3 regions of the Buttiauxella sp. JUb87 genome follow, and region 2 is predicted to be linked to each of the others. Evidence: predicted binding sites of a transcription regulator. Region 2 holds the regulator's gene; each other region holds the start of a gene.

Region 1 (4,331 bases), on a different contig from region 2:
ATTTACTCCGGCACTCAACGTTACCGGAGCAAGTGGTGGTGCATTACTTGAGGGTGCTAATACGCGCTAACTGTTCGAAATAGTCCGGGAAAGTTTTTGCCGTACATTTCGGATCAAGGATGGTCACTGGAGTATCTGACAACGCCACTAGCGAGAAGCACATAGCCATACGGTGATCGTTATAAGTTCCAATTTCAGCAACTTGCAGCTGAACTGGTGGAGTCACGGTAATGTAATCCTCCCCCTCTTCCACTATTGCGCCCACTTTACGCAGTTCAGTTGCCATAGCGCTCAAACGGTCAGTTTCTTTTACACGCCAGTTATAAATATTACGTAGAGTGGTCGTACCTTTGGCAAATAAAGCCGTAGTAGCGATAGTCATTGCAGCGTCTGGGATATGGTTCATATCCATATCAATGGCGTTTAATTCGCCGCGCTCGCATGAGATGAAATCATCACCCCAGGTGACTTTCGCACCCATTTTTTCCAGCACATCGGCAAAACGGATATCGCCTTGAACGCTATTACGACCGATGCCCGTCACTTTTACCGTACCGCCTTTGATTGCACCAGCCGCAAGGAAGTAAGAAGCTGAAGAGGCATCGCCTTCCACCAAATATGCCCCTGGAGAGGAGTACTGCTGGCTACCACGAATCACAAAACAGCGGTAGTCGCGGTTTTCTACATCCACACCAAAGGTTTTCATCAGATGTAAGGTGATGTCGATATACGGTTTCGATACCAGGTCACCTTTGATAGTGATTTCAGTGTCGTTTTCCGCCAACGGTGCCGTCATTAAAAGCGCGGTCAAAAACTGGCTGGAAACGCTGCCATCGACGGCAACCTGGCCACCGCTAAAACCACCACGCAAACGCAATGGCGGATAATTTTCTTGTTCCAGATAATCAATCTGAGCGCCGCCCTGACGTAAAGCATCAACCAAATGGCCAATCGGACGTTCTTTCATGCGTGGTTCACCGGTCAGCACGATGTTATTGCTACCCAGACACAGTGCCGCCGCCAGTGGGCGCATCGCCGTACCCGCATTCCCTAAGAACAGTTCCAGCTCGCCCGCGGCTTGCAATGGCCCCCCCATGCCGGTCACTTCACAACGTGTACGATCGGCTGAAAGTGTATAACTTACACCCAATGCTTTCAGTGCGTTGAGCATATGACGAACGTCATCGCTATCCAGCAAATTAGTCAGTTCAGTCGTGCCATGCGCCAGTGCTGCAAGCAGCAGAGCGCGATTAGAGACACTTTTTGAACCAGGAAGATTAATCGTGCCGTCGACCAATGCGATGGGTTGTAACGTCAGGGATTCCAGCATGGGGTAAATACTCTCAACTCAAACAGAATAAAAACCCCGCGAACCATGCCGCGGGGAGAATAACAACGAGCAGCAATTAACCGTGGCGACGCTCAAAGTCGATCATGAAGTTAGTTAACACTTTAACACCTTCGAGTGGCATCGCATTGTAGATAGAAGCACGCATTCCGCCTACAACACGGTGGCCTTTCAATGCGTGTAGACCTGCAGCAAACGACTCTTCGAGGAAGAGTTTATCAAGCGCGCTATCAGCCAACTGGAATGGGACATTCATGCGCGAACGGTTGGCCGGAGCAACATCGTTACGATAAAAATCGCTTTTATCAATCACACCGTATAACAGGCTCGCTTTCTCACGGTTAATTTTGTCCATGACTTCCACACCACCTTGTTCCTTCAGCCATTTAAAGACCAGACCAGAAAGATACCAGGCGAATGTTGGTGGGGTATTAAACATGGAGTCGTTTTCATTAAGCACGGTGTAGTCAAGAATTGACGGGCACGCTTTATGCGCCTTGCCGAGCAAATCTTCACGCACGATAACCAACGTCAAACCGGCTGGACCGATGTTTTTCTGAGCACCAGCGTAAATTACGCCGAAACGGCTAATGTCGAGCGAGTGCGACAAAATCGAGGATGAGAAATCGGCAACCACAACCTTATCGCCAAAGTCTGGCGTTTCGTGAGTTGCGATACCGTCGATGGTTTCATTCGGGCAGTAGTGCAAGTAGGCACTATCTTCAGAAACCTGCCACTCGCTCATCGGTTTGAGCGCACGCAGGCCGTCAACTGTCACTTTCGCATCAATAACATTTGGCGTGCAGTATTTGTGCGCTTCTTTTACTGCGCTGCTCGCCCAATAGCCGCCATCAACATAGTCAGCGCTAGTTTTGTCACCCAGCAGGTTTAAAGGTACACCAGCGAATTGGCCGCGACCGCCACCGTGACAGAACAAAACTTTGTAGTTCGAGGGGATTTGCAGCAGAAAGCGAAAATCTTTTTCAGCTTCTTCAGCTACCTGAATAAACTCTTTACCACGGTGGCTAATCTCCATTACGGAGGTGCCTAAGCCTTGCCAGTCGCAGAGTTCACTTTGCGCACGACGAAGCACTTCAGCCGGTAGCATCGCCGGGCCGGAACTAAAATTGTATACCTGAGTCATTTCCCCTCACCACGCTAAGAGCAATAAGATTTTTTCACGGTATCGGTTTTATCATTCACTTGCGGAGGCTGCAATGGTTAATCAGGTGCGCTGCGGGAATGTGCGCAAAATCACACAACAGATTCATCTAATCGATGAATTAAACACCCGATAAATGCCCGTCAGGTCACTCGCGTGGCGGTACTGGCCTTAACCCAAACTTTATGAGCACAGCGCGGGCAAGCAATTTCATCATTTGCATTCAACGCCACGACTTCACTGCAATGGATACAGGCATAATCCGCATCTTCCGGCATTTTAATAAACCGTTCGCAGCAGTGCTCAGGCAAAATCGGTAAACCCGGCCTGACGAGTTTATCAGGAAAGAAATAGACGCTTATCTGGCCGTTGGTTTCAAGTATCGCCAGACGAACTTGCCCGAGATGCTCTACGCCCAGCAAGCGTAGCTCCATAAAAAACTCAAATTCAGTCATGTTTTGCGACTTCATTTTTTCCCAGGAAAACTCCCCCTCTTCGATAATGACGGAAGGTTTTCCTTCAAACAGGTTTTCAAGTTTTTCACTGTGGCTCATCAGCCACATCACCAGACGATAAAGCAGCCCCAATGTGACGAAAACAATCAACACAGGTAGCATCGGTACGTCATGATAAAACGCCACATCGCCTGCCGCCGAGCCAAGCGTTAAGATTATCAACACTTCAAACAACGACATCTGCCGAACGCCACGCCGCCCCGTTATCTTTAAAAACAGGAACACTAATATAAAGGTATAGAGGCTACGAAAAGCGACCTCCCAGAGAAAATCGAGTGGGACGTCGTTTAATGCCATACGTTGAAGATCAAAGCTCTTCATTTTTACCGCCATTACAGTGGGTTACTGACAGTAAGCATAGCCTGTTATGCTATCGCCGCCTGCTGGCTGCTGACAATGGTGTCAGTCGGCTAAAACCCGTATCATTGCGCGCTTTGCGTACGACAAAAGTGAAACCTCATGACTCAAACCTTTATTCCTGGCAAAGATGCCGCACTGGAAGATTCCATCGCTCGCTTCCAGACCAAGCTCGCCGATCTTGGCTTTAATATAGAAGAAGCTTCCTGGTTAAACCCTGTGCCAAACGTCTGGTCAGTGCATATCCGTGATAAAGACAGCGCGCTGTGCTTTACCAATGGTAAAGGCGCGACTAAAAAAGCCGCTTTGGCTTCAGCGCTGGGCGAATATTTCGAGCGTTTGTCGACTAACTATTTCTTTGCTGATTTCTGGTTAGGTGAAACCATCGCCAATGGCCCGTTTGTGCATTATCCAAACGAGAAGTGGTTCCCAATTCCTGAAGATGAGCAACTGCCGGAAGGCATTCTCGACGATCGTTTGCGCGCGTTTTACGATCCTGAGAACGAAGTCACCGCAGGTATGCTGATTGATCTGCAATCCGGCAATGAAGAGCGCGGCATCTGCGCACTGCCGTTTACCCGCCAATCCGATCAAGAAACCGTCTATATTCCGATGAACATCATCGGGAACTTGTATGTTTCTAATGGGATGTCTGCAGGGAACACCGCAAACGAAGCCCGTGTTCAGGGACTTTCAGAAGTTTTTGAGCGTTACATTAAAAATCGCATTATCGCGGAAAGCATTAGCCTGCCGGAAATCCCGCAGGAAGTGCTGGCTCGCTATCCTGGCGTGGTTGAATCCATCGCCACGCTGGAAGCAGAAGGTTTCCCAATCTTCGCTTACGACGGTTCGTTAGGCGGAAAATATCCGGTTATTTGCGTGGTGTTATTCAACCCAGCAAACGGGACGTGTTTTGCGTCGTTCGGTGCCCACCCTGATTTTGGTGTTG
Region 2 (4,331 bases):
ACCGCCGTCACGGTAAAACCAATCGTCGCCCAGCCATAGCTCTGGCGAATAAACAAATAGCTGACCAGCGTAATGACCAGCATCGCGGCCAGGGCAATGCTTTGTGGGAAGTGAAAGTGCAGGGCGATACCCGCAATCGCCAGGCCAGCAATGGTCCCTGCCGAACGGTGCAGAATGCGTACCCGCGTGGCGCCGTAGCCGTTTTGCGTAACGAACATCACCGTCATTAAAATCCAGTAGGGTTTCGGCAGATGTAAAAATGCCCCGAAAAGACTGGCGATGGTTAGCATTACGCCTAGTCGGGCGGCGTTGCGCAGGGCGGCAGATTTCAACGACAAATAGCTTTTCAGTGCTGCCCACAGCGGTAAACGGCGCTGCCGGTCTTCCATTAAATCACGGGCGTACAGAGGGCGTTGGATGCGCAGCACGCGGGCGATACGGCTGAAGTGATAATGACAAAACTGCCCAACCGGGTTGTCCGGATTCTGGCGAGCAATTTTCTCGAGGGCTTCAATTTGTTTCTCCATCGTAAAACGCTGTGGGTAACGATGGTAGAGAATGTCATCGGCCAACACGCGCAAGCGTGCCGCAATGGTCTGCGCATTCCAGCGAATAACCGCTTCTGCATGGCTTTTCGCGACAAGTTTTTGCACCTCGGCAGGCTGGTGCAAACTGACGGAGATGTGCTCTTGCAAATCTAACGCTATCTGAAAAGAGCGTAACAAATGTTTGTAACCGTTCTGCTGATTTGCCGACAGCATATGCAGCTGTTGGTAGCAGATGGTGATCAGGTCTACGGCTTTTTGCTGGCGAGCCAGCAGTGGAGGCAGCGCTGTTTCGGGATCAGCATGTTGTGTCAGCATGCCGTATTTGGCTTCACAGTACTCCGCCAATTGGCGATAGAGCAGGCTTAACGTTTCGCGCAGCGGCTGCTCACGCCACATCCAGAACCAAAACCAGTTAAAGACTCCGTACCAAATCGTGCCGGAGACATATAACACCATCGGCTTCCAGATAGGCATATTGCCGGCCATGCTTAGCGTAAAGATGGCCGCAATCAGCGATGCCGGAAGCAAACGTGCGTGCAGGGCGCTGATTTCAGCGGTGACGCCCAACAAGAGCGCCATCACCATAAGAATGATGGGCAATGGGACCGCGGTGTAGAGCAGCAAAAGCTGCATGATTAAACTGCTGGTCGCAAAAAGAGTGCCGCCAACAATCAGGCGTTTAAAAAAACGCTTATGGGGTGTATCCAGACCAGCAATGTTGCAACAAGCGGGCACTAACGAGAAAAGCAGACCTAACTGCAAATTCCCCAGTAGTAAACCGATCCCCACAGGAAGGCACAGCACCAGCGTTTGCCGCAGTGCATAGTTAACTTCAGGGTGATAGATTAATCTTCTCCACATATGCTTGTCATACTTTGTGTTGCAGGTGTTTGGATTTTAAAGACAAAAAAAGGCGTGTCCATAAAGCAACACGCCTTTTTTGAAACGGAAATTAACGAGTGCCGTAAACGACGATCGTTTTGCCGTGAGCGGAGATCAGGTTCTGATCTTCCAGCATTTTCAAGATACGACCGACAGTTTCACGAGAACAACCGACGATCTGACCAATTTCCTGACGGGTAATTTTAATCTGCATACCGTCTGGGTGAGTCATTGCATCAGGCTGTTTTGCCAGGTTCAACAGTGTCTGCGCGATACGACCAGTCACATCGAGGAATGCCAGGTTACCGACTTTCTCAGAAGTGACTTGCAGACGACGAGCCATCTGGGAAGAAAGACGCATCAGAATGTCTGGGTTTACCTGGATCAGCTGGCGGAATTTTTTATAGGAAATTTCAGCCACTTCACAGGCAGATTTAGCACGGACCCAGGCACTACGTTCCTGGCCTTCTTCGAACAGCCCTAACTCACCAATAAAGTCGCCCTGATTCAGATAGGAGAGGATCATTTCCTTGCCCTCTTCATCTTTGATCAGAACAGCTACAGAGCCCTTGACGATGTAATACAGCGTCTCTGCTTTTTCACCCTGGTGGATCAGTGTGCTCTTCGATGGATACTTATGAATGTGGCAATGGGACAAGAACCATTCGAGAGTCGGGTCTGTTTGCGGTTTGCCAAGCACCATGCGCGGTTATCCTCTGTTTATAACTGGCTACCAACGACAGGACGCTAAACATCCTGTCTGGCGTTGCAAGTATTAGAATATTCCCCACTTTGGGGAGATGGCATGCAAGTCATTCTTGCTGCCTGTAATTAGTGACGTCCTTTGCATCTATGCATTACGTCAATGTATCAATGTAGCATCCGGATTGTTTTAGCATAGCTTTTGGCAGGTGTCTCCTATTGTCTCGTTTCAGCATGACGTAGGTCGCCTTCCGTTGCCAGTTTTGCTGCATCCGCGTACTCTGGAAGGTAATTTTTTCAATGGGAGAAGCAACATGCAGGCACGTGTGAAATGGGTTGAAGGGTTAACTTTCCTTGGTGAATCCGCTTCAGGACACCAGATTCTGATGGACGGTAATTCTGGCGATAAAGCACCGAGCCCGATGGAAATGGTACTGATGGCTGCCGGGGGTTGCAGTGCAATCGACGTGGTTTCTATTTTGCAAAAAGGCCGCTACGACGTCACTGACTGCGAAGTGAAATTGACCTCTGAGCGTCGCGAAGAAGCTCCTCGTCTTTTTACTCACATCAATCTGCATTTCATCGTGACAGGCAAAGAGCTAAAAGATAACGCGGTTTCCCGCGCGGTTGATTTATCTGCTGAGAAGTATTGCTCTGTTGCACTGATGCTGGAAAAAGCCGTAAATATCACGCACAGCTACGAAGTCATTGAAGGCTAGTGTGCAAAACAGGGCGGTTACTCGCCGCCCTGAATATTGATATTTCGTCCTTCTGCCAGACGCTTCACTAACGGCGTCATGATCAACTCCATCGCCAGCCCCATTTTGCCGCCCGGTACCACTATTGTATTGATGTGGGAAATGAATGAGCCTTGCAACATGGCGAGCAAGTACGGGAAATCGATGTCATCCAGCCCGCGAAAATGAATCACCACAAAACTTTCATCCAGCGATGGAATTCCGCGTGCAGCAAACGGGTTAGAGGTATCTACAGTCGGGACACGCTGGAAGTTAATGTGCGTGCGTGAAAATTGTGGCGTGATGTAATTGATGTAGTCGTCCATTGAGCGCACCACTGAATCCATCACCGCTTCCCGGGAATGCCCACGTTCGCTGGTATCACGCACCAGTTTTTGAATCCATTCCAGGTTGACAATCGGCACTACGCCAACCAGCAAGTCGACGGCATTCGCCACATCGTGCTGTGGGGTGACGACTCCACCATGCAATCCTTCATAGAACAACACATCGGTCGGTTCAGGCAGCGATTGCCATGGTGTAAACGTCCCAGGAATTTGGTTCCAGGGGACGGCTTCGTCATAGGTATGAAGATACTTACGCGATTTACCTTGCCCGGTTTTTCCGTACTCGATAAACGTTTGTTCCAGCAGGCCGAAGTCATTCGCTTCCGGACCGAAGTAACTGATATGGCGGCCTAAGTCGCGTGCTTTACGAATAGCCATATCCATTTCAGGACGCGTGAAACGATGGAAGCTGTCACCTTCAACTTCGGCAGCGCGCAGGTTGAGTTGCTGGAATATTTTGCGGAAGGCAAGGCTGGTGGTGGTCGTTCCCGCGCCGCTGGAACCTGTTACGGCAATAACCGGATGTTTGGCTGACATAAGGCAACAACTCCATGGGTAATCACAAGTGTGTGTTCGTAAGGGCTGGCCCTCACCCTAACCCTCTCCCCCTGGAGAGGAGACTGTCCGGATTTCGCTTTGGTTCTTCCCCTTCTCCCTCAGGGATAGGGCTGGGGTGAGTGTGGTTTTACTATGCAGTATAGAATAAACGCTTAGCCGCGAAGCTGCCCGCGAGCCATGATATTCACCGTTTCGTGAAGCTCCGACCATACCAGCACAGCCTCGCCACTTTGTAGCTGGCGCTTAACATCGGCCACTTTTTGCTCCAGCGAACGCTCTTGTTCACCATAATCGGTACCTTCACGTAATACAAAGGATTCAATCAGATTATCAAGCGTTTCGGGGGGGAGATCTTGCCAGGGAATCATCATAATGACGGGTCCAAAAATTTAGACAACCACTGCGGGATGCGTTGCTCAAGCCACATTTCCGGACGCCGTAGCGTGCCACCAACAAATCCAACATGCCCACCATAGCGCGTCAGTTGATACTCAATATTGGCAGGCAGTATCGCTGTGTCGGGGATCACATGGTGATCCATAAACGGGTCATCTTTA
Region 3 (4,331 bases), on a different contig from region 2:
TGAAATTCCTCTACACCTTGTTTCAGCGGTTCACGCCACGCGTCTGGAATATAGTGACTATTGCTGGCAATTATTCTCTGTTTAGCCAGACCGACCATGGCAATATTTAGCGTGTATTTACCAAATGGTAGTACGTCAATAAAGGACATCGGGTCAACTAAGGCAACATGAGAGAACTTGCCAATATAGATCATCTTGCGTTTAAAGCCTGGCAGCGGTGGCGTGGTATACCATGCATTAAAGCCATAACTACCAGAATGTTCGGGTTTACCCAGGGTTTCACCGTGGCTGAATAACTCCAGCGAACTACACAGAAGATGGTCATCCTTTTGAAATATCACTTCTTGCACATAGCGATATTCAAGGGCGATGCGATGCATGGCCTCCGCATGAGCCGGAGAGCAGGTATTGTCTTTATTGAGGTTAATATCATCAACAGCAGCAACAGCCTGCTCGATAACATTGCCGGTGCGGTACAAGGCGTGATCGGCAAACTCTCCCAGTTCGTTATGAAAAACTTGCTCGGCATTACGATGAGCAAGATAAATGCTTAACAAAATAGGCAGCAAAACCGCCAAAATAAGTATGCCACTGACCAGGCTAATAAGCTTTCGGGATGTCATTCTTTTAGACCCCGTGAGAAATTTCGTTTTTATAATGGTTTTTCATAGAAGAGGTTAGTCTATCTCACATGAATGAGGGATGTTATGTTTTCATGCTGAGTGGGCATGGAGTCTTGAGATGCGAGCATCTGGTGAGCATAAAATGAAGAAAAAAGAGTTTGTTATTCAGGATTTGTTGAGCAAGATTTATCAACATAATGATTCACAGCGACGCAAATTACCCCCTGAACGCCAGCTTGCCATGGAATATGATGTTTCGCGTTTTACTATTCGCAAAGCGCTGGAAAAACTGGTGAGTATTGGGGTCGTGGAAATTGTCCAGGGATCTGGAATTTGGATTAACCCACAGGCCCGTAATAACCCGCTGGTCTATAACTCCATCACCGAAAAGCGTTTTGATCAGATGGCGTTTCGCATGGTGAATCTACATAAGAAATTACCTAATCGCGAAGAGCAGCAAGTTTTTGGTGTGGGTGAAAATGACTACGTCTGGCAGTTTTGCCGCTTGCGATATGTCGATAATCAAAAGGTACAAATCGAGATTTCGCGTATGCCGGTACAGGATTTCCCTGATTTAAACCAGCAAGTGATTGAACGCTCGATTCAACAATATGTGCTGAGCAAGGGGTTGCGAATTTCTCACCTGCTAACCAGTTATCAGGCGGTGGCGGTTAGCAAAGAACAGGCGGCCTTACTGGAATGTAAAAAAGGTATCCCGGCGATGCACATCATCAACCGGGGCATTCTGGAAGGGGGGCGCGTTTTTGAAATCAGCGACATCATCGACATCAACTATTCCTGCACCTACGTCATCCCCTATAACCATGACAATTTAGCGTATCGGCAGGGCACTCAAGGCGTGTGAATCGCCCCATTAGGCAAGCGACTTTGCGTCCACTCGTGTGGGCGATATTCCACCGGGAAGGCTTCCGCTTTTTGTTGATCGAAACCGACGCCAATACCCGGCTTTTCAAGCGGATAAATATAACCGCGCTCTGCAACTGGCGCGCCGGGGAACACCGCTTCGGTATTCGGTTTATTCGGAATAAACTCCTGAATCGCCGCATTGTGCAGGTGAATATTTAAATGGGTATTCACCGCCACGCCGATTGGCGTCATGTCAGATGGGCCATGCCAGGCCAGACGCACACCAAATGCCTGGCAAAGAATGGCGAGTTTCAACGCTGGAGTTATCCCGCCAATTTGTGAAACGTGGCAGCGAATAAAATCGATGCGCCGATTCACAATCAAATCATGCCATTCAGCCGGGTTATTAAACAATTCGCCCATTGCCAGCGGCACTGATGAATGCGCGCGGACTTGCTCTAACCAGGCACTTTGTTGCGGTGGCAGAATATCTTCGATAAACCACGGTTGATAAGGCTCAAGCGCTTTTGCCAGCTGCACCGCTTGCTGCGGGAATAAACGTTCATGCACATCGTGAAGAATATGGAACTGGTTGCCGTACTTCTCGCGCAGCGCTTTGAACATCGCCACGTTATTCGCCATATATTCGTCCTGATCGTAATAGGCGCCAGGCGTTGGCTCACGAGTGGCATGCAAACCTTGCGGCGTGCCACCGTAGAAACCTAACTGGCAGCGAATGTAGCGGTAACCTTGCGCCAGCAGTTTGTCCACTTCCAGATACAACCCTTCGAGGGTTTCACTGGCGGCGTGGCTGTAAGCGGCGATAGCGTCTTTCGATTTTCCGCCCAGCAATTGGTATAGCGGCATTCCGGCAAGCTGGCCTTTGATATCCCAAAGTGCCATATCCACACCGGCAATAGCGTTGTTGATGACCGGGCCGTTACGCCAGTAAGCGTTGACGGTCATCATCTGCCATAAGTCTTCGATATTATTGGCATCGCGCCCGATAAGCAGTGGTTTGAGGTATTCATCGACCATGGTTTTCACGGCCAGCGGGCGTTGCTGGAAGGTGGCACAGCCGTGGCCGGTCACACCCTTATTGGTGGTAACTCGCACTGTGACCAGGTTGTGACGGTCGGGGCGGGTAATAAAACATTCGATATTTTCAATAATGGTTGGCTGCACAAGATGACTCCGCAATGCGTTTTAAATACGTACATTGGCTTTTCAGGTTTAAGGCTTCTGCTTTTTACTATCACCCTATTTTTGACTGCGGGTAAATCATTTTTTTTGCTTATTTTTATTGGTCAGGAAAAGGTGTCAGGTGAACATAAAAACCGTACCAATTTGTCTCTTTAGGTGGTTTCATGGCTTTTGTATAGGCTAATTGTGATGTTGTTCAAAGTTTATTGGTTTGTTTTAGTGGTTGCGATTCCCTACCATCATGGGCATTCAACACATAACAATAAGCAATTTTTTGGGGAGTGACAGATGGGGACCCGTGATGCCATTAATAATATTATTCACCTGATTGGTGGGGCGGATAATATTAGTAAAGCCTGGCACTGTATGACGCGCTTGCGCTTCTCTCTGATTGACGAGAATAAAATTGATCAGTCCGGGATTAAAAAAATCCCTGGTGTTTTAGGGGCGCAGATTCAGAGCGATCAATTCCAGATAATTATTGGCCCGCAGGTCAACAGTTGGTATGAACAACTGACCCACGAGCTTGGCTCCACTCCTGAACAAACTTCACCAACCCACGCGAAGAAAGCGCGAAAAAGCCTGGTGTCAATGTTTATGGATACCGTGTCGGGCGTGTTTGGCCCGATTGTTCCCGCCATTGCCGGTGCCGGGATGATTAAAGGCCTGCTGGCGGGTTTGATTGCCTTGAAAGTGGTTTCGGCGAAAAGCGACACGGTGATCGTTATCGATTTAATCGCCAGTGGCGTGTTCTATTTTTTACCGTTCTTTTTGGCCATCTCCGCGGCGCGAATCTTCAAGACCAATGAATACCTGGCTGCGGCTGTCGCGGCATGCTTTATGTATCCATCGCTGATTGAAGCCGCCAAAGCACTGGCGGGCCACGCACCTGATGCGGTCGGTGCGTTTTACTTCCTGAATGTGATCCCCGTTTCGGTGTTCAACTACGCCTCAAGCGTGATTCCGGTGATTTTTTCGGTTCTGGCATTAAGTTACATCCATCGCTGGGTGGATAAAATCATGCCGGATGTGCTGAAAACGGTGTTTACCCCGACGCTCACCCTGTTCCTTGCGGCGTTAGTGGCGCTGGTGGTGATTGGGCCGCTGGGGATTTATCTTGGCAAAGGGTTGGCGTGGTTTATTGAAGGGCTATTTGGGGTGTCGGCGAGCTTTGCCGGATTAGTCGTAGGGGCGATTCGTCCGGTGGCTATTCTGACCGGTATGCACCACGCCATGACGCCAATCGCACTGCAAAACTTTACCGATCGCGGCTACGACATGCTGATGCCAATGATGTTCATGGCCAATATGGCGATTGCCGGTTCCACGCTTGCCATCTGGAAGCAGAGCAAATCCCGTGAAGAACGTGCAGTGGTTCTGCCAGCGGCAATTTCCGCGCTGCTGGGTATCACTGAACCGGCACTGTTTGGTGTACTGACTCGCTACAAGAAAGCGTTTATTGCCGCCACGGTTGCCAGCTCCCTCGCTTCGGCATTCATTGCTTTCTTCGGTGTGCGTTTGTATGGCTATATTTTGTCGAGCATTTTCAGTTTGCCGGCGTACATCGGCCCGTACTTTATCTTTGCGTTGATGGGCGTGGCGCTGGCATTGGGACTGTCGTTTACGCTGACAACTTTA

Evidence for each region. The regulator CRP, encoded in region 2, controls carbon source genes, mostly activating them, when cyclic AMP is high. The targets are predictions, from matches to a motif close to ATGTGANNNNNNTCACAT.
Region 1: the regulator CRP is predicted to act here: its motif matches at 2,591-2,608, upstream of serC (3-phosphoserine/phosphohydroxythreonine transaminase).
Region 3: the regulator CRP is predicted to act here: its motif matches at 2,878-2,895, upstream of EC843_RS12815 (enolase C-terminal domain-like protein).

What each region holds. Positions count from the first base shown of each region.
Region 1 covers NZ_SNVY01000003.1:656,481-660,811, reverse strand. The annotation lists gene aroA (3-phosphoshikimate 1-carboxyvinyltransferase) at 44-1,327, opposite strand; gene serC (3-phosphoserine/phosphohydroxythreonine transaminase) at 1,407-2,492, opposite strand; gene EC843_RS15055 (DUF421 domain-containing protein) at 2,654-3,346, opposite strand; gene ycaO (30S ribosomal protein S12 methylthiotransferase accessory factor YcaO) at 3,485-4,331, shown strand, end outside.
Region 2 covers NZ_SNVY01000002.1:44,506-48,836, reverse strand. The annotation lists gene EC843_RS08630 (YccS/YhfK family putative transporter) at 1-1,409, opposite strand, end outside; gene crp (cAMP-activated global transcriptional regulator CRP) at 1,501-2,133, opposite strand; gene EC843_RS08620 (OsmC family protein) at 2,447-2,851, shown strand; gene EC843_RS08615 (phosphoribulokinase) at 2,869-3,753, opposite strand; gene EC843_RS08610 (YheU family protein) at 3,927-4,145, opposite strand; gene EC843_RS08605 (hydrolase) at 4,142-4,331, opposite strand, start outside.
Region 3 covers NZ_SNVY01000003.1:148,072-152,402, forward strand. The annotation lists gene EC843_RS12805 (EAL domain-containing protein) at 1-623, opposite strand, end outside; gene EC843_RS12810 (GntR family transcriptional regulator) at 766-1,488, shown strand; gene EC843_RS12815 (enolase C-terminal domain-like protein) at 1,476-2,675, opposite strand; gene EC843_RS12820 (PTS transporter subunit EIIC) at 2,982-4,331, shown strand, end outside.